Regions from separate parts of the Streptomyces mobaraensis genome, predicted to be linked through region 2. Evidence: riboswitches for the same ligand, from Rfam matches in the RefSeq annotation. Region 2 holds a riboswitch; the other holds the start of a gene.
The links. Region 2 has a riboswitch for S-adenosylmethionine ahead of thrC (threonine synthase). Riboswitches for the same ligand answer to the same signal wherever they lie in the genome.
Positions count from the first base shown of each region.

Region 1: linked by a shared signal. The riboswitch ahead of K7I03_RS24210 (aminotransferase class V-fold PLP-dependent enzyme) and the one ahead of thrC (threonine synthase) in region 2 are both predicted to bind S-adenosylmethionine.

Region 1 is NZ_CP083590.1:5,491,301-5,500,916, forward strand. It holds gene qcrB (cytochrome bc1 complex cytochrome b subunit) at 1-145, shown strand, start outside; gene trpD (anthranilate phosphoribosyltransferase) at 306-1,373, shown strand; SAM riboswitch class IV at 1,662-1,779, shown strand; gene K7I03_RS24210 (aminotransferase class V-fold PLP-dependent enzyme) at 1,938-3,233, shown strand; gene K7I03_RS34395 (SbtR family transcriptional regulator) at 3,553-3,843, shown strand; gene K7I03_RS24215 (TetR/AcrR family transcriptional regulator) at 4,069-4,701, shown strand; gene K7I03_RS24220 (ATP-binding protein) at 5,005-7,317, shown strand; gene K7I03_RS24225 (4-hydroxy-3-methylbut-2-enyl diphosphate reductase) at 7,407-8,378, opposite strand; gene K7I03_RS24230 (class I adenylate-forming enzyme family protein) at 8,652-9,616, shown strand, end outside.
Region 2 is NZ_CP083590.1:3,143,659-3,153,274, forward strand. It holds gene K7I03_RS13390 (PTS transporter subunit EIIC) at 9-1,343, shown strand; gene groL (chaperonin GroEL) at 1,392-3,014, opposite strand; gene K7I03_RS13400 (cold-shock protein) at 3,449-3,652, opposite strand; gene K7I03_RS13405 (MoaD/ThiS family protein) at 4,121-4,396, opposite strand; gene thrC (threonine synthase) at 4,602-5,894, opposite strand; SAM riboswitch class I at 5,912-6,046, opposite strand; gene K7I03_RS13415 (glucosyl-3-phosphoglycerate synthase) at 6,211-7,158, shown strand; gene K7I03_RS13420 (alpha,alpha-trehalose-phosphate synthase (UDP-forming)) at 7,250-8,716, shown strand; gene K7I03_RS13425 (RAD23 family protein) at 8,829-9,602, shown strand.

The DNA.
Region 1 (9,616 bases), 2.3 Mb from region 2:
CAAGAACGGCGTCGCGCGCAAGGCGTCCATGGGCCAGAAGATGAAGGTCCGGCTCTCCAAGAGCATGTACGGGGAGGACAAGTTCGTCCCCAAGGCCACGGCGGAGGAGTTCCAGGAGATCACGAGCGGCCACGGCCACCACTGATCCCCTGATCTCCCTCTCCGGATACTGATCACAGCTGATCGCCACGGCAGGAGCCCCGTCCAGCGCATGGACGGGGCTCTTCGCCGTCCCGGGAGCTGGTTAGGCTGGGCACGTGCCCTGCGAGGACAGGGCCCCGTACCGACCACCAGGAGCGTGGACCATGAACGTTGCGACCCCGACAGGCGGCGACGGCACGGTGTCCCGGTCCTGGCCCGGCGTCCTGGAGGCGCTGCTCGGCGGACGCGACCTGGGCGCGGACGACACCGCCTGGGCCATGGACCGCATCATGCGCGGGGCCGCCACCGACGCCCAGATCGCCGGCTTCGCCGTGGCCCTGCGCGCCAAGGGCGAGACGGTCGCCGAGATCTCCGGCCTGGTACGGGCCATGTACGCGCACGCCAACCTCATCGAGGTGCCCGGCCCCAGCGTGGACATCGTCGGCACGGGCGGCGACGGCGCGAAGACGGTGAACATCTCGACGATGTCGTCGATCGTCGTCGCGGGGACGGGCGTGAAGGTCGTCAAACACGGCAACCGGGCCGCTTCGTCGGCGAGCGGCGCCTCCGACGTCCTGGAGAAGCTGGGCGTCAACCTGGACCTCTCCCCGGAGCGGGTGGTGGAGGTCGCCCACGAGGCCGGCATCACCTTCTGCTTCGCCGTGAAGTTCCACCCCGCGCTGCGGCATGTGGCGGCCGCCCGCCGCGAGCTGGGCGTCCGGACGACGTTCAACGTCCTCGGCCCGCTCACCAACCCGGCCCGCGTCCGCGCCCAGGCCACCGGCGTCGCCGACGCCCGGATGGCGCCCATCCTGGCCGGGGTCCTCGCGGAACGGGGCTCGTCCGCCCTGGTGTTCCGGGGCGACGACGGGCTGGACGAGCTGACGACCACGGCCACGTCGCGGGTGTGGGTCGTACGGGACGGTGCGGTGCGGGAGGAGCACTTCGACCCGCGGGACGTGGGGATCGACCTGGTGCCGGTCGAGGCGCTGCGGGGCGCGGACGCGTCGTACAACGCGGATGTGGCGCGGCGGGTGCTGGCGGGGGAGAGCGGGCCGGTGCGGGATGCGGTGTTGTTGAACTCGGCGGCTGCGCTGGTGGCTCTGGAGCCGTCCGACGAGCCGCTTGCGGTGCGGATCGCCGGGGGGATCGCGCGGGCGGCGGAGTCGATCGACTCGGGGGCGGCGCGGGCCGCTTTGGAGCGGTGGGTGCGGGTGAGCAACGGGGGGTGAACGGGGGTGGGGGTGCCCCGGTCCCTCCCCCAGAGGGGGCACCCCCATTCTCCGTTTCTTGCGGGGGCTGCGCCCCCGCACCCCCGAAACCGCACTATCCAGCCCGTCCGGCGTTTGAGGACGAGCGGCGGAGCCGCGAAAGCGGGGTCTGGGGCGCAGCCCCAGGAAGTGGTGAATGGGGGTGCCCCCTCTGGGGGAGGGACCGGGGCACCACCCCCCGGACGTGAACCGTCCGTATCGCGGAACCCGCTTTCGCCGCCCTGATCCGCTATGCCATACTCGCCGCCAGGTCACGAGTGACAGCGACACAGGCCCCGGCCCGCTGTCCGGCAACCCTCCGTCCGTGGCGGGGTGCCCCGGGTGATGACCGGGCCGCAGGCAGCGAGGTCTGCGGCAAGCGCGGATCCCTCGCCAGGGATCCTGGTCGTCGAGGGAGTTCCTTCCGTGATCCAGCGAATGCGCTAGGGCCGAGAGCCCCTTCTCCGCGCCCGCACGTTTCCCTTCTCCTGCGCCGCCGCCGTGCCGCCGCGCAGTGATCCGGCCTGCCTTCCACGGGAGTTCGTCATGTCCTCCGCCGTTTCAGCCCTCGCCCCCACGACCGTTGTCGCCGGCTCCGCGCCGTCCCTGCCGCTGCCCGTCCTCGGGCGGGACGTCCGCGTTCCCGTCGCCGGCGGTGGCGAAGTGGCCTACGCCGCCCTCGACTACGCGGCGAGCGCGCCCGCCCTGCAGCGGGTGTGGGACGACGTCGCCGCCTACGCGCCGTATTACGGCAGCGTGCACCGGGGGGCCGGGTACCTCTCGCGGCTCTCCACCGAGCTGTTCGAGAACAGCCGCGCGACCGTCGCCGCGTTCCTCGGCTGCAGGGCGGACGACCAGGTGGTGTTCACCCGCTCGACCACCGACTCGCTCAACCTCCTGGCCGCGGCCCTGCCCGCCGGCACCCGGGTGTTCGTCTTCGAGACCGAGCACCACGCCGCCCTGCTGCCCTGGGCCCGCCGCGCCGGGACCGGCGAGACGCCCGTCACCTGGCTGGACGCGCCGCGCAGCCCCGCGGAGGCCGTCGAGACGCTGGAACGGGCGCTGGCGGCCCGGGAGCCGTACGGCCCCGCGCTGGTGTGTGTGACGGGTGCGTCCAACGTGACCGGGGAGCTGTGGCCCGTCCGCGAACTCGCCGCCGCCGCGCACGCGCACGGCGCCCGTGTCGTCCTCGACGCGGCACAGCTCGCGCCGCACCGCGCGGTGGACATCGGTGAACTCGACGTCGACTGGGTCGCCTTCTCCGGCCACAAGCTGTACGCGCCGTTCGGCGCGGGGGTGTTGGCGGGGCGCGCGGACTGGCTGCGGGCGGCCGAGCCGTACCTCGCGGGCGGCGGCGCCACCCGCAGCGTCACCCGGGACGCGTCCGGCGCGCCCGCGGTCGAGTGGTTCGACACCGTCGCGCGGCACGAGGCCGGCTCCCCGAACGTCATCGGCGCGCATGCCGTCGCCTCCGCGTGCCGGGCGTTGACCGAGGCCGGGTTCGAGCGGCTCGCCGCCCGGGAGGAGGCGCTGCTCGCGCGGCTGCGGGCCGGGCTCGCGGCGGTGCCGGGGGTGCGGGTGCTGTCCCTGTTCGGGGATGACGCGCCGCGGGTGGGGGTGGTGTCGTTCGTCGTCGACGGGTGGGAGAGTTCCGCGTTCGCCGCGGCTCTTTCGGCGGAGTACGGGATCGGGGTGCGGGACGGTCTTTTCTGCGCGCATCCGCTGGTGCGGGCGCTGCTTCCTGCGGGGGGCTCGGCTGTGCGGGTGAGCTTTGGCGTCGGGACGCCTGATGAGCATGTTGAGCGGTTTGTGGGGGCGGTGGGGGAGTTGGTGCGGCGGTAGTCCCTCCGGGGGTGTGCCCCGGTCCCTCCCCCAGAGGGGGCACCCCCATTCGCCGCTTCCTGGGGCTGCGCCCCAGAGCGGCTCCGCCGCTCGTCCTCAAACTCCCCCAGAGGGGGGACCCCCAACGGGCTGAATAGGGCGCTTGAGGACAACCGCGCGAAGCGCGGTATCAGGGGGTCCGGGGGCTTGCCCCGGGAATCGGCGAAGTGGGGGTCCCCCCTCCGGGGGAGGGACCGGGGCACCGCCCGCCGCATGCGCCCTGCGGAGCGCCTAGGCCTTCCGTCGGGGCGTGGCACCCGGACTCTGGCCATGACGTGGGCTGTGCGACGCCCTGGAGGCGAGTGCGGAGGGGCGTTTCACCCCGTCGCCGGGTGTCGGACGGGAGTTCCGCGAGGCCCTGGGCGTCCTGCTGGAACGGGCCCCACAGGCGGGCGCCGTACGGCGGGACGTGGTGCTGGACGGCGTCCTCGCCCTGCTCCTCGGATGTTCGATGGAGCGGCGGCGCGGCCCCGGCATGCCGCCCGACAGGATGGCGGCGCTGGCCTGCGACAGCCTCCGTCCGGGGCGGGGTGTGACGAAACCGCCCCCGAGGCCCCGGGGGCCGGCGTGACGAAACCTGGTGTGTGGTCTGTGGCGGTTCGCTGTCCGCCGCCCGTACGGGGGCCGCCCCGGTTCCGCCGCCTGTCGGCAGAAGGCGCATCGCGAGCGGCGGCTGGGCGTGCTCCGGGGGCCGTCCGCGCAGCCGTAGTGGTCCCGCCGTCCAAGGCCGTTCCCCTCACGTGATTTGTGGTGCAAGCTGTTCCATAAATCGGTCGGTGAACGGAGGCGTCGAGCCATGGCGAGAAGTACCACCAAGGCAACTACCAAGGAGACCGTCAAGGGGAACGGCCGCGCGGGGCGTGGTCCCGATCCACGGGCGGAGCGCAGCAGGGCCGCGGCGCTGGCGGCCGCAGGTGATCTGCTGATCGAGGGCGGGTGGGCCGAGGTGACGCACGTGGCCGTGGCGGCGCGCAGCGGCGTAGGGCGGACCACGCTGTACCGGCACTGGCCGGAGGCGGCGATGCTCATCCAGGAGCTGCTCGCCGATATTTTCTCGGTGGATCACAGCGAACGCACGGGTGATCTGCGCAGCGACCTCCGCAGCGAAGTGGGGGTAATCGCCGCGATGTTGTGCAACCCGAAGCAGGAGCGGGCGCTACGGGTCATCATCGATCAGGCGCCCCTCGATCCCCGGTATGCGGCGGTTCTGGAGTCCTGCACCCGCAAGGGAATGTCGGCGCTCCGCGAGATTCTGGCGGAGGGCAGCGCACGGGGCGAGCTTCCCGGGTCGCTCGATATCGACGTGGCCGTGGACCGGCTCATCGGTCCGCTTGTCTTCCGGCGGCTGGCGGAGGGGGGTGACTTCGCCGGAGGCTATGTCGCCGAGCTGGTCGACGACTTCCTGAGGGCGCAGGCGGCCAAGAAGTGACGGGGTTGGCCGAACTTCCCATTCCGCGATCTTGATTGGCTCTCCAGCGGGACACCTGTGGCGCACCTGCGGGGCACCAATGGCCCGGCGGAACCTCAGGCATCATCTGTGGAACATCTTGTGCCATGGAGTGGGCCGTCGATGATTCGTCGGGGTATGGGGGCGAGGGGCACGGGTGGTTGACGCGGCGTTCCCGGATGACGCGGTACCCGGACAACACAGCCCACTCGGGTGGCACAAGCCAACGAGGGGAGTTTCCGCGTGAGCCAGCTGATGGATTGCGGTGTCCGCGAAGAAGTGCGCGTGTGCCACGTTCCGCGGCCCTGCCGGGAGGCAGGGTCGTTCCGCGCACCGCGGCTGTACGGAAGGGAGAGGGACATCGCCGAGGTATCCCGGCTGCTGCGGCAGCCGGGAGTGCGGCTGCTCACCGTCACCGGCCCGGCCGGGGTGGGCAAGAGCGTCCTGGCGGCGGCGGTGGTCGCGGACGCCGTCCCGCAGGTCGCCGACGAGGTCGTCCGGGCCGACCTGGCCGCCGCCGGCAGCCTCACCGATGTATGGCGCGAGATCGCAGCCGCGCTGGGCCTGCCCGGCGCCGAAGGGGACGCGGCGCACGCGGCGGTCCCGGACACCGTCGTGGAGTGCATCGGCAACCGCCGGGTGCTGCTCGTCCTGGACAACTGCGACACGGTGGCGAGCCTGCTGACCGCCGATCCTCCCTGCCTGCTGGCCCGTTGCCTGCGGCTGCGGCTGCTGCTCACCAGCCGGTCCGCGCTCAACGTCTACGCGGAACACCTCCATCCGCTGGCCCCGTTGCTCGTCCGGACCCGCGACCGGGGCGACGGGAGCTCCGTGGCGGCGCAGCTCTTCCTCGACCGGGTAGGGGCGCACTACCGCGGCGACGTCCTCCAAGGCGCGGACCTGCGGAACATCGACGAGATCTGCGAGGTCCTCGACGGGCTGCCGCTCGCCATCGAGGTGACGGCGCGGTCCGTAGGCGCGATGAGCACGGGGGAGCTGCTGCAGGCGCTGCGCAGGGGCGAATACCCGTACCACAGCCACTTCCTGGACGTGCCGACCAGACATCACTCACTGTCGAGTGCACTGTCCTGGGGGGACGCGACGCTCACCGCCGACGAGCGGCTGCTGATGCGGCGGCTCGCCGTCTGCGAGTCCACGATCGACCTGCTCACGGTGCAGCGGCTGGGCCGCCTCAGCCGCATGCGGGCGGCCCGCCGACTGGACTCGCTGGTCCACAAGAGCCTGCTGGTGAGCGCCAAACGGCGGGACGGCGACCCGGAGTTCCGGATGCTCACCGTGGTGCGCGACCACTACCGGCGCCAACTCGCCGCCGATACCGTGGCGTTCGCCGAGGCCCGGGAGCTTCACATCGACCACTGCATCCGGTTCGCCGCCGCGGCGCGGACCGGCCTGCGCACCGCTGAGGGCCGCTCCCGCTGGCTGGCCCTGGTGCTCACCCGCATGCCGGACCTCCGTACGGCCGTGCGCGGGCTGCAAGCCCGCAGCCGCCACGCCGACGCGGTACGGATGCTGCTGAACCTGGACGACGCCCTGGCCGTGCACGACCTGCTGCCCGAGGCGGCCGCGCTGCTGCACGGCTCCCTCGACGCGCTCGCGGCCGGACCGGACGAGGGCCCCGACGGGGGCCCGAACTCCCTATTCGCCGACGCGCTGGCCACGGCGGGCCGTTGGACGCTGGCTGGCGACGACATGGAACGGGCGAGCGGACTGCTCGACCGGGCGGCCGCACTCCATGAGGCCGCCGGGGACGCCGTCGGAGGCGCGGGCGTCGCGGTCCACCGCGCGGAGGCACGGCGGCGGGCCGGGGACCTGCTGGGCGCGGTGGCCCTCGCCCAGCAGGCCGTGGCGGTGCTCGATGCCCGGCGCGAGGTCGGGGGCGCCGCCGCCGCGCGGCGGCAGCTCGGCCTGGCCCTCGCCGGCCAGGGCGCCGCGGAGGCGGAGGCACCCCTGCTCAGAGCGGTCGACGACCTGCGGTCGCTGGACGATCCGCACGCCCTGGCGCTGGCATTGATCGACCTGGCCCGGGTCAGGGTCGCCCTGGGCCGGTGTGCGGCCGCGCACGCCGCCGTACGGGAGGGCATGGACCTGCTCCTGCTGCACTCCGGCAGCCCGGCGGAGGTGGCGCTGGCGCTGGAGACCACGGGACGCGCGGTGGCCGGCCGGGGCGAGGCCGACCAGCGGGTGGTCCGCCAGGTGCTGGCCGCGGCCGCGGCGCTGCGCGGGCGGTGCGGGGCGGGGGCGGAGCAGGCCCGAACCGTCCCGCCGGAGGAGTGCCCCTCGCCGGGGTCGGCGCTCACCCTCGCCCTCTCCCTGCCGGTGGCCGCCCTGGAGGCGGAGCACCGGGCGGCGGCTGCGGGCGGGCCGGACGCCGAGCCGCCCGCAGGGCTCACCCCGCGCCAGTACCAGATCGCCGAGCTGGTGGCCGAGGGCATGACCAACCGGCAGATCGCCCGGACCCTGGAACTGTCGGAGTGGACGGTGGTCAACCATCTCCGTCAGGTGATGAACAAGCTGAAGTGCCCGTCACGGGTGCACGTGGCCCGGGTGATGCAGCAGCGGGCCGGCGCGGCGGGGTGACCCCGGCCGGGGCGGTGGGCCAGGGGGTCGCCCACCGCCCCGGCCGACGGGCTCGACGGGCCGGCCCGGCACGCCTGGTCAGCGCGTGGTCACCGGGGACCGCCAAGGCTGCCCGGCATGGCGAAGACCACGTCCTCCTCCACCGTGGTCAGGGTGTCCACCTGGTCGTAGCCCAGTTCGCCGAGCCGGTCGACGAGTTGCTCCACCAGGATCTCCGGGGCACTGGCGCCGGCCGTGACGCCCACCGAGTCGACGCCGCGGAGCCAGCTCTCGTCGAGCCGGGAGACGTTGTCGACCAAGTGGGCGCGGACACCGTGCCGTTGGGCGACCTCGACCATGCGGATCGAGTTGCTGGAGTTGTCGGAACCGACGACCAGGACCAACTGTGCCTTCGAGGCCAGCTCCTTGACCGCGTTCTGCCGGTTCTGGCTCGCGTAGCAGATGTCGTCGGAGCCCGGCCCCTTGATGTCGGGGAAGCGGCGGACGAGCTCCTCGGTGATGTCGCGCGTCTCGTCGAGCGAGAGTGTGGTCTGCGTCAGATAGCTCACCGAAGTGCCCTCGGGGATCCGCACGGTGCGGGCGTCCTCGACGGTCTCGATCACGATGGTGTGCTCGGGGGCCTCGCCGACCGTGCCCACCACCTCCTCATGGCGGGCGTGGCCGATGAGCAGGATGGTGTGGCCGGTGGTGGCGAACCTTCTGGCCTCCTGGTGCACCTTCGACACCAGGGGGCAGGTCGCGTCGATGACGTCGAGCCGGCGGGCCGCCGAGTTGTCCCGCACGCGGGGCGAGACCCCGTGCGCGGAGAAGACGCACACCGCGCCCTCGGGGACCTCCTCCTCCGATTCCACGAAGACGGCGCCCTTCTTCTCCAGGGACCTGACCACGTACTTGTTGTGGACGATCTCGTGGCGGACGTAGACGGGCGCGCCATGGATCTCCAGGGCGCGTTCGACCATGCCGATGGCGCGGCGCACCCCCGCGCAGAAGCCGCGTGGTTCGGCCAGGATGATGCGCTTGCGGGCGGGGGCCGGAATACTCACGGCACTCACGACGCTCACGGCACTCACCTCATTCACGGCGTTCAGGTCTCCCTTCACCATGGGCTCAGGGGGTCGATTCTGTGCGGCCGGTGCCGGGCGCAGAAGCGGCTGATTCTTGCTAGCCGGGACAGCCCCCACCTCAGTTAATTGTCAGGGCGATTGCCATGGCCGCCGGGTCGGACCGGTTCCTATTTTGGGGAGCTCTGCGATCTCTCTCAAGAACGTTGCAATGGAAGGGGCCCGATGGGAAGGGCTGGAATACCGTTCCGTAAACATCCGACAAGTCTGGGAATGCTGTTCGACTGGCATGCGGAGGCGGACCGCCAGACCGTTGCCTGCCTCGACCGGCCCTTCGACATCGCCCCCGACCGGGGAACGCTCTATACCGGCAGCCAACTGGCCGAGCTGGTGCAGCAGTTCTCGGCGCAGTTGTATGCGGCGGGGGCGCGCCGCGGCGACCGGGTGGCGATCCTCAAGGACAACCACCTCGACATGGCCCTCGCCGCTGCGGCCGCCGCGCGGTTCGGTGCCTTGCCGGCGACGATCTCGGCCGTGAACTCGCCCGAAGTGCACCGGGCGTTGCTGGCCCGGCTCGACCCTGCCGTGCTCGTGATCTCGCCCGGGCCGCTCGCCCGCGCCGTAGAGGCCGGGGTGGAGCTGGCGGGGCCGCGCACCCGGGTGGTGTTGCTGGGCGAGCGCGACGAGGGGACGCCCGAGTCCGTGCTGACCCGGGCCGATCTGGCGGGCGGCCCGGTGCCGCCGGCCGCTCCCGCCGGGCGGGACGAGCCGATGCTCGTCATGCACAGCTCCGGGACGACCGGGGTGCCCAAGCTTGTCGTCCACTCCGCCGCCACGATGCTCGGCGGCATCGCACGGATGGAGCGCATCAAGTTCCCGGTGCTGGCGAGCAAGCACCGCGATGTCGCGGCGACGTCGGTGTCGTTCGCGCACGGCCGGATCGTGTCATGGCTGATGGGCCAGTTCGTGCTGGCCCCCCGGAAGATCGTGATCATCTCGAGGCATGAGCCGGAGGTCGCCGAGCGGATGCTGGCCGAGCACCGGCCGACGACGCTTGAGGCGTGCCCCAACATCTTCCAGCGGTGGGAGGGACTCGCGGTCCGGCGCCCGGAGTTGTTCCGCCGGGTGCGGCTGTACGTGGGGACGTTCGACGCGGTGCATCCGCGCACGGTACGGACGTTCCTGACCGCCAGCAGGCGGCCGTTCCCGGTCTGGCTCCAGGGGTGGGGCCAGAGTGA
Region 2 (9,616 bases):
CATCCCCCATGCCCACCGAGCACCCTCTCGCCACCACCCTCCTCCCCCTCCTCGGAGGCCCCACCAACCTCCGCTCCCTCACTCACTGCATGACCCGCCTCCGCGCAGACGTGGCGGACCCCGCCCTCGTTCGGACGGCGGAGCTCCGGGCCGCTCCCGGCGTCCTCGGAGTGGTCGTGGACGGCACGGCCGTCCAGATCGTTCTCGGCCCGGGCAAGGTCACCCAAGTGGCCGCCGCCCTCCGCGCCGAGCGCCGGGCGCGCACCGCCGCCCCCTCCGGACAACTCCTCCGCCGCGTAGCCCAGATCTTCATCCCCCTCATCCCCGCCCTCATCGGCTGCGGCATCATCGCCGGCCTCGCCGGCCTGCTCGCCAATCTCCAGTGGGCGCCCGCCCTCGTGCCGGCGCTGAACGCCGTCGCGTCCGGGTTCATGGCGCTGATCGGCGTCTTCGTCGGGTACCAGACGGCGAAGGAGTTCGGTGGGACGCCGGTTCTCGGCGGAGCCGTCGCGGCGGTCGCCGTCTGGCCGGGGGTGGGGCAAGTGGAGGCGTTCGGGCGGGGGTTGACGCCCGGGCAGGGCGGGGTGCTCGGGGCCCTGGCCGCGGCGCTGCTGGCCGTGGCCGTGGAACGCGGGTGCCGGCGCGTCGTCCCCGAGGCGCTGGACGTTCTGCTCACCCCGGCGCTCACCGTGCTGCTGCCGGGGCTGGCGACGCTGTACGGGCTGATGTGGGCGGCGGGTGAAGCGTCAAGCGCCGTCGGCCAGTTCGCGGACTGGCTGCTGTCGCACGGGGGTGCCGTGGCGGGGTTCGTGCTGGGCGGGCTGTTCCTGCCGCTGGTGATGCTGGGGCTGCATCAGGCACTGATCCCGGTCCACGCCACGCTGATCGCCGAGCGGGGCAGCACGGTCCTGCTGCCGATCCTCGCCATGGCGGGCGCGGGCCAGGTGGGGGCGGCGGTCGCCGTCTACCTGCGGCTGCCGGACGACATCTCGGTGCGGCGGACGGTGCGTTCCGCGCTTCCGGCTGGACTGCTGGGGGTCGGCGAGCCGTTGGTCTACGGGGTGTCGCTGCCGCTGGGGCGGCCCTTCGCGACGGCCTGTGTGGGAGGCGCCTTCGGCGGCGGGTTCGTGGGGTTCATGGCGCAGGGCGGAAGCGGCACGGTGGGCGCGACGGCGATCGGGCCGTCCGGCTGGGCGTTGTTCCCGCTGCTGAGAGGGGATCAAGGGCCGGTCGAGGCGGTGGTGGTGTACGCGGCGGGGCTGCTGGTCGGGTACGCGGCCGGCTTCCTCGCCACGTACTTCTTCGGTTTTCCCCGGAAACGCCCGAGGGCGGCATCCCCGTGATGGGGATGCCGCCCTCGGTCTGCTTCAGGACTGGCGAGCCGGGTCGGCTCAGAAGTCCATCTCGCCACCGGGCATGCCGCCCGGAGCGGCCGCGGCGGCCTTCTCCGGCTTGTCGGCGATGACGGCCTCGGTGGTGAGGAAGAGCGCCGCGATGGAGGCGGCGTTCTGCAGGGCGGAGCGGGTGACCTTCGCCGGGTCGATGATGCCCTCGGCGATCATGTCGACGTACTCGCCGGTCGCGGCGTTGAGGCCGTGGCCGACGGTCAGGTTGCGGACCTTCTCCACGACGACGCCGCCCTCGAGACCACCGTTGACGGCGATCTGCTTGAGCGGGGCCTCCAGGGCCAGCTTGACGGCGTTGGCACCGGTGGCCTCGTCGCCCTCGAGCTCCAGCTTCTCGAACACCTGGGAGGCCTGGAGCAGGGCCACGCCACCACCGGCGACGATGCCCTCCTCGACGGCCGCCTTCGCGTTGCGAACGGCGTCCTCGATGCGGTGCTTGCGCTCCTTGAGCTCGACCTCGGTCGCGGCACCGGCCTTGATGACGGCCACGCCGCCGGCCAGCTTCGCGAGGCGCTCCTGGAGCTTCTCCCGGTCGTAGTCCGAGTCGCTGTTCTCGATCTCGGCGCGGATCTGGTTGACGCGGCCCTGGACCTGGTCGCTGTCACCGGCACCGTCGACGATGGTCGTCTCGTCCTTGGTGATGACGACCTTGCGGGCGCGGCCGAGCAGGTCGAGACCGGCGTTCTCCAGCTTGAGGCCGACCTCCTCGGAGATGACCGTGCCACCGGTGAGGATGGCGATGTCGCCGAGCATGGCCTTGCGGCGGTCGCCGAAGCCCGGGGCCTTGACGGCGACGGACTTGAAGGTGCCGCGGATCTTGTTGACGACCAGGGTCGACAGGGCCTCGCCCTCGACGTCCTCGGCGATGATCAGCAGCGGCTTGCCGGACTGCATGACCTTCTCGAGGAGCGGCAGCAGGTCCTTGACCGAGCTGATCTTCGAGTTGACGATCAGGATGTACGGGTCGTCGAGGGACGCCTCCATACGCTCCATGTCGGTGGCGAAGTACGCCGAGATGTAGCCCTTGTCGAAGCGCATACCCTCGGTGAGCTCCAGCTCCAGACCGAAGGTCTGGGACTCCTCGACGGTGATGACGCCTTCCTTGCCGACCTTGTCCATCGCCTCGGCGATGAGCTCGCCGATCTGGGTGTCGGCGGCGGAGATGGAGGCCGTGGAGGCGATCTGCTCCTTGGTCTCGACGTCCTTCGCCTGCTCCAGGAGGGCGGCGGAGACGGCCTCGACGGCCTTCTCGATACCGCGCTTCAGGGCCATGGGGTTGGCACCGGCGGCCACGTTGCGCAGACCCTCGCGGACCAGCGCCTGGGCGAGGACGGTCGCGGTCGTCGTGCCGTCACCGGCGACGTCGTCCGTCTTCTTCGCGACCTCCTTGACCAGCTCGGCGCCGATCTTCTCGTACGGGTCCTCCAGCTCGATCTCCTTGGCGATGGAGACACCATCGTTGGTGATCGTGGGGGCGCCCCACTTCTTCTCAAGGACGACGTTGCGGCCCTTGGGGCCGAGGGTGACCTTGACGGCGTCGGCGAGCTGGTTCATACCGCGCTCAAGGCCGCGCCGCGCCTCCTCGTCGAACGCGATGATCTTGGCCATGTGAAGTGGTCCTCCCGGACTGGGGGTGGATTGCTCCGGACCGCACAGGCGCCCGCGACGGACGGCCCACATGCTCGGCGGTTCCTTGCCCCGCCGGGCCCGTGGACCTCACCGACGGTCCAAGTCTGTCACTCTCACTGGGAGAGTGCTAAGCCAATGATTAGCACTCGGCACCTCCGAGTGCAAGCGTCCTTCCGAAGACCGGGGTCATCCCGGACACCGTCCCGGAGGGGTTCCGGGCCTCGTTTCGAACGGATCCCGGAGGCGCCCCGGAGACCCTGCCCAGCGGGAGACCGGCGCACTCCCCGCACCGCCGGCCCGGACGGCCGAACAGTCCGTCCACCGAACAGACGAACGGACACGACAAAGGGGTCCGCACCTCCCGGTGCGGACCCCTTTGACAGACTGAGCGATCGGTGGTCGATGCGCCGCGGTCAGGCGGTCACCCTCACCATGTCGGCCTGAGGTCCCTTCTGGCCCTGCGAGATCTCGAACTCGACCCGCTGCCCCTCTTCCAGGGTGCGGTAGCCGTCCATCTGAATCGCGCTGTAGTGGACGAAAACATCCGCACCACCGTCGACCGCGATGAAGCCGTACCCCTTCTCCGCGTTGAACCACTTGACGGTGCCCTGAGCCATGCCTAACTCCCCTATTACTGGCCCTTGCACAGGACCGCACTTCGCGGACCCGGGTCAGACCTCACCCCTTGTGACACCGAGGGGTGTGCGCCGGAACGCGTCGACCGCGGCTGAATGTATCTGCACGGATGCCGTCTGCAACAGGTCAGACGGACGAGAAATACCGGCGTCGCCGAGCGGCGATCTCCACCCAACAGGGGATGTTCCAGGGCAAGTCGGGCCGGACATACACCGGCCAACCCGACAATTCGCACGCGTAATTCCCGCGCAACTTGACGGGTTCTCATATGCGTTCGGCTCTGACACCGGAGGGGGAACGTCCCAACTGTATCGCGCTTCAACAGACGGAATCGCCCCGTCCGCTTAGCGGCCGGGGCGATTCACGGTTCGCGTGTGGTTCCCGTTGCCGGGTGAGTCTCTCGATGCCGTCGGGCGCGCCGCCTCGCGGGCGCTCGGCGTCGCGGGCGCTCAGCCGCCCGCCACCGCCGGGATGATCGACACGCCCGCGCCGTCCGGGGTCGCCGCGGCGAGGCCGCCCTCGAAGCGGACGTCGTCGTCGTTGACGTACACGTTGACGAAGCGGCGCAGTTTGCCGGCGTCGTCGAGGAGCCGGGCGGCGATGCCCGGGTGGTTCTTCTCCAGGTCGCCGATCACCTCGGAGAGGGTGGATCCCTGGGCGGGGACTTCGGCGCGGCCGTCGGTGTAGGTGCGGAGGATGGTGGGGATGCGGACGGTGACGCTCATGGGGTCGCCTTTCTTGTGAGTGGTGTGGCGTGTGTGCGTGCGCGGGGGGGCGCGGGTGGGGTGCCCCAGTCCCGCCCTTTCACCGTTTCTTGCAGGGGCTGCGCCCCCGCACCCACAAGCGCCCTGCGGGGTCAGGGGCGGCAGCCCCAGGAAACGGTGAAAGTGGGGGTACCCCCTCTGGGGGAGGGACCGGGGCCGCCCACCCCTACCCCAGCCCCGCCTCCCGGAAAGCCCCCAAGCTCGGCCTGATCGTCACCGACGGCCCCGCCGCCACCGCGTCCAGCGTCTTCAGCCCGTCCCCCGTGTTCAGCACCACGGTCGTCAGCGAAGGATCCAGCACCCCCGCCTCCAGCAGCTTCCGCGTGACGCCCACCGTCACGCCGCCCGCCGTCTCCGCGAAGATCCCCTCCGTGCGGGCGAGGAGCCGGATGGCGTCCACGATCTCCGGGTCGGTGACGTCCTCGACGGCACCTCCCGTGCGCCGGGCGATGTCGAGCACGTACGGCCCGTCGGCCGGGTTCCCGATGGCCAGGGACTTGGCGATCGTGTCGGGCTTGACGGGACGCACCACGTCCTGGCCGTCCTTGAAGGCGCGGGAGACCGGCGAGCACCCCTCCGCCTGGGCGCCGAAAATGCGGTACGGGCGATCCTCCACCAGCCCGAGGGCGATCAGTTCCCGCAGCCCCTTGTCGATCTTCGTGAGCTGGGAGCCGGAGGCGATGGGGATGACGAGCTGGTCGGGCAGCCGCCACCCCAGTTGCTCGCAGATCTCGTAGGCGAGGGTCTTGGAGCCCTCGCCGTAGTAGGGGCGGAGGTTGACGTTGACGAAGCCCCATCCCTCGCCCAGCGGGTCACCGATGAGCTCGGAGCAGAAGCGGTTGACGTCGTCGTACGTCCCCTCGATGCCGACGAGGTCGCCGCCGTAGACGGCGGCCATGACGATCTTGCCGGCCTCCAGGTCGTGCGGGATGAAGACGCAGGACCGGAGCCCGGCGCGGGCGGCCGCCGCGCCCACCGCGCCGGCCAGGTTGCCGGTCGAGGAGCAGGACAGCGTGGTGAATCCGAAGGCGCGCGCCGCCTCCACCGCGACCGCGACGACGCGGTCCTTGAAGGAGTGCGTGGGGTTTCCGGAGTCGTCCTTGACGTGCAGCTCTCCGGTGACGCCCAGCTCCCTGGCCAGGTTGTCGGCGCGGACGAGCTGGGTGAAGCCGGGCCGGAGGTTGGGCCGGGAGGCGACGTCGGCGGGGACGGGCAGCAGCGGCGCGTACCGCCAGATGTTCGCGGGGCCGGACTCGATGCGCCGGCGCAGGCCCTCGGGGTCGCCGAGCGGCAGCTCGTAGGCGACCTCCAGCGGGCCGAAGCAGGAGGTGCAGGCGAAGACCGGTCCGAGGGGGACGCGCTCGCCGCACTCGCGGCAGGACAGCGCGACGGCGGGACCAAAGGAACCGCCAAAAGAAGTGGTGGCGGAAGTGACGCTTTCGACGGCTTGCACAGCCATGGAGGCGAGGCCCTTTCTCCTCATCTTCCCCGTGGCGAACCTCGCCACGAGACGGAATTGGCACCTTCCCCGCCGGGAGCCTCACAAGGAGACCGGCTGGAGGGTTGCCGGGGCTTCAACGGGCCGTGTCCCTCTGCCCCTCTGGATGAGCGGTATGGCACTGGGCAGCACCCAGGCGTTTGTGCGCGCGGCACCCCCGACATACGGGCGGGCTCCGCGTTGTTCAAGACTGTATCGGAAGGTGCGGCGCGGCGAGAGGGCCGTTTCGCACCGCGAGACAGATCACCACACCGTTCACAAGCGAGGAGTCGTTCACGTGCTGGAAGAGGTGGAGCGCTGGCTGTCCCGGCGGTCCTGGACCGCGGCGGACCGCCCGCTCGACCGGCTGCTCGCCGCGAAGCGCGCGACGGGTACCACGGTCAGCGTCGTCCTGCCCGCGCTGAACGAGGAGGCCACGGTCGGGGACATCACCGCCGCGATCCGCCGCGACCTCATGACGGACGAGATGCCGCTCGTCGACGAGCTGGTGGTCCTCGACTCCGGTTCGACGGACGGCACGGCGCGGGTCGCCGCGGCGGCCGGGGCCCGGGTCGAGCACCGGGACGCCGTGCTCCCCGGCCTGCCCGCCGTCCCCGGCAAGGGCGAGGTGCTGTGGCGGTCCCTGCTGGTGACCTCCGGCGACGTCGTCTGCTTCATCGACGCCGACCTGCGCGACTTCTCGTCCGCCTTCGTCTCCGGGATCGTCGGCCCGCTGCTGACCGACCCGGACGTGGACTTCGTCAAGGCGATGTACGACCGCCCGCTGGGCGAGGCGGCGGGCCAGGGCGGCCGGGTGACGGAGCTGGTCGCCCGCCCGCTGCTCAACCTGCACTGGCCGCGGCTGGCCGGTTTCGTGCAGCCGCTGGGCGGCGAGTACGCGGCCCGGCGCTCGCTGCTGGAGCGGCTGCCGTTCCCCGTCGGCTACGGCGTGGAGCTCGGCCTGCTCGTCGACGCGCTGCACACGGTGGGCCTGGACGCGCTGGCCCAGGTCGACGTCGGGGTGCGCAAGCACCGCCACCAGGACGGGCGGGCGCTGGGCCGGATGGCCGCCGCCATCTACCGCACCGCTCAGCTGCGGCTGGGCCGCGAACCGCTGGTGCGCCCGGAGCTGACCCAGTTCGAGCGCACGGCGGAGGGGTTCGTTCCGCGGACGTATCCGGTGGACACCGAGGAGCGCCCGCCGATGACGCAGGTCCCCGAGTACGCGCGGCACCGCGCGGCGTAGACCTACGGAGACGGGCGGCGTAGGCGTACGCGAAAGGGCAACGGGGGGAGGCGTACGTTTGAGCGGATGGCGGCGTGGCAAGGCTCGCGTCATGGTCGCTGAGCACGTGCAGAACGCCCCCATCGTCGTGGCATCCAACCGCGGCCCGGTCTCCTACCGGGTCGCCGAGGACGGCTCCCTGACCTCCGGCCGGGGCGGCGGTGGCCTGGTCTCCGGGCTCAGCGCCATCGGTACGGACTCCGGCGCGGTGTGGGTCTGCGCCGCGCTCGGCGAGGGCGACCGGCTCGCCGCCCGCCGCGCGGGCCGCCGGCTCGACCCGGCCGACACCGGCGGGTACGGCGTGCGGATGCTCGACGTCCCGGCCGAGACCTTCGCCGCCGCGTACAACGGCATCGCCAACTCGGTGCTGTGGTTCGTCCACCACCTGCTCTACCAGACGCCGCTGGAGCCCGTCTTCGACGCCGGGTTCCGCGAGCAGTGGGCCGCGTACGAGACGTACAACGCCGCCTTCGCGGACGCGCTCGCCGAGGAGGCCGCCGAGGGCGCGGTGGTGCTCGTCCAGGACTACCACCTGACGCTGGTCCCGGGCCTGCTCCGCGAGCGCCGCCCCGACCTGCGCATCAGCCACTTCTCGCACACCCCCTGGGCGCCGCCGGACTACTACCGGATGCTCCCCGACGACGTGGCCGCGCAGGTGCTCCGCGGCATCCTGGGCGGCGACCGCGCGGCGTTCCTCACCCGCCGCTGGGCCGACGCGTTCGCCGCCTGCTGCGCGGACGTCCTCGGCGCGGAGGTCGTCCGCGCGGACGACGGGTCGGCGACGGCCGTGCGCCTCGACGGCCGGACGACGCTGCTCGGCGTCCACGGCCTGGGCGCGGACGCCGCCTTCCTGCGCGAGCGCGCCCACCGGCCGGACGTCGAGGAGCGGATGGCCGCGCTGCGCGAGCAGGTCGGGGCCGGCCGCCGGACGATCGTCCGCGTGGACCGCACCGAGCTGTCGAAGAACATCGTCCGCGGCCTGCACGCCTTCCGGCGGCTCCTGGAGGACCACCCGCAGTGGCGCGAGCGCGTCGTGCACATCGCGTTCGCGTACCCGTCCCGGCAGGACCTCACCGTCTACCGCGACTACACGGCGGAGGTCGAGCGCGTCGCCGGCCTGATCAACGAGGAGTTCGGGACGCCCGGGTGGCAGCCGGTCGCCCTGCACGTCAAGGACGACTTCGCACGCTCCCTCGCGGCCTACCGGATGGCGGACGTCGCCCTGGTCAACCCGATCCGCGACGGGATGAACCTGGTCGCCAAGGAGGTGCCGGTCGTCTCCGACGACGGCTGCGCGCTGGTGCTCTCGCGGGAGGCGGGGGCCGCGGCGGAGCTGGGCGCGGACGCGATCGTCGTCAACCCGTACGACGTCGAGGCCACCGCCCGCGCCCTGCACGAGGCGCTGCTGATGGACCACGGGCAGCGCGCGGACCGGTCGAAGCGGCTGGCCGCGGCGGCGACGGCGCTGCCGCCGGCCCGCTGGTTCGTCGAACAGCTGGACGCGCTGCGGGCGTTGTAGCGCCGGAGGCCAGGGGGCGGGAGGGGCGCCGGGGCGTGTGGCGTGCTCCCGTGCGCGCCGGTGTGCTTCGGCCGCCCGGCTGACGGGCGGTGCGGGCGGGTAGTCATGGGGCATGTCGATCCCACCGCGCCGGCTCGCCCTGGCGGCGGCCACGGCCGCCGTCCTCGCCGTGACCACGACCGGTTGTTCGTCCGATTCCGATGACGGGAAGTCGGAGTCCAAGAGCGGCAAGGGGGCCGCGGCCACAAGTACGGCCTCGCCTTCCGGTTCCGATGCGGCCAAAGGGCCGGCCCCTTCTGCCCCGTCCGCCGGGTCCGGCGACGGCTCGGTACCGGTCGGGCCCGGCCCCCAGTCCTCGTACACCGTGCAGAAGCAGCCCGCTCCCGGCACCTGCGCCTATCACTACACCTCGGCCAAGGAGCCGCTGCCCGACCCCAAGTGCACCCCCGGGGCGACCAACCCCAAGGTCACCCCGGACACGCTCAAGACGACGATCTGCCGCGCCGGTTACACCAAGGACATCAGGCCGCCCACGAACATCACGGGTCGCGAGAAGACCGCCAACGCCGCCTCCTACGGCTACAAGAAGTCGCTGCGTGAAGCCGAGTACGACCATCTCATCAGCCTCCAGCTCGGCGGCGACCCCAACGACCCGCGCAACCTGTGGGTCGAGCCGCCCTCCCCCGGCCACAAGGACGGCGCGGGCCCCAACAACCCCAAGGACGTCGTCGAGACGAAGCTGAAGAACGCGATCTGCTCGGGCAAGGCGGACCTGCGGAAGGCACAGCAGGCCATCGCCCGGGACTGGACGACCGCGCTGGCGGCGGTCGGCATCAAGGACGACGGGAAGGCACGGCGGGAGGGAGCCGACGCGGACGGCGACTGAGGACGCGGACGGCG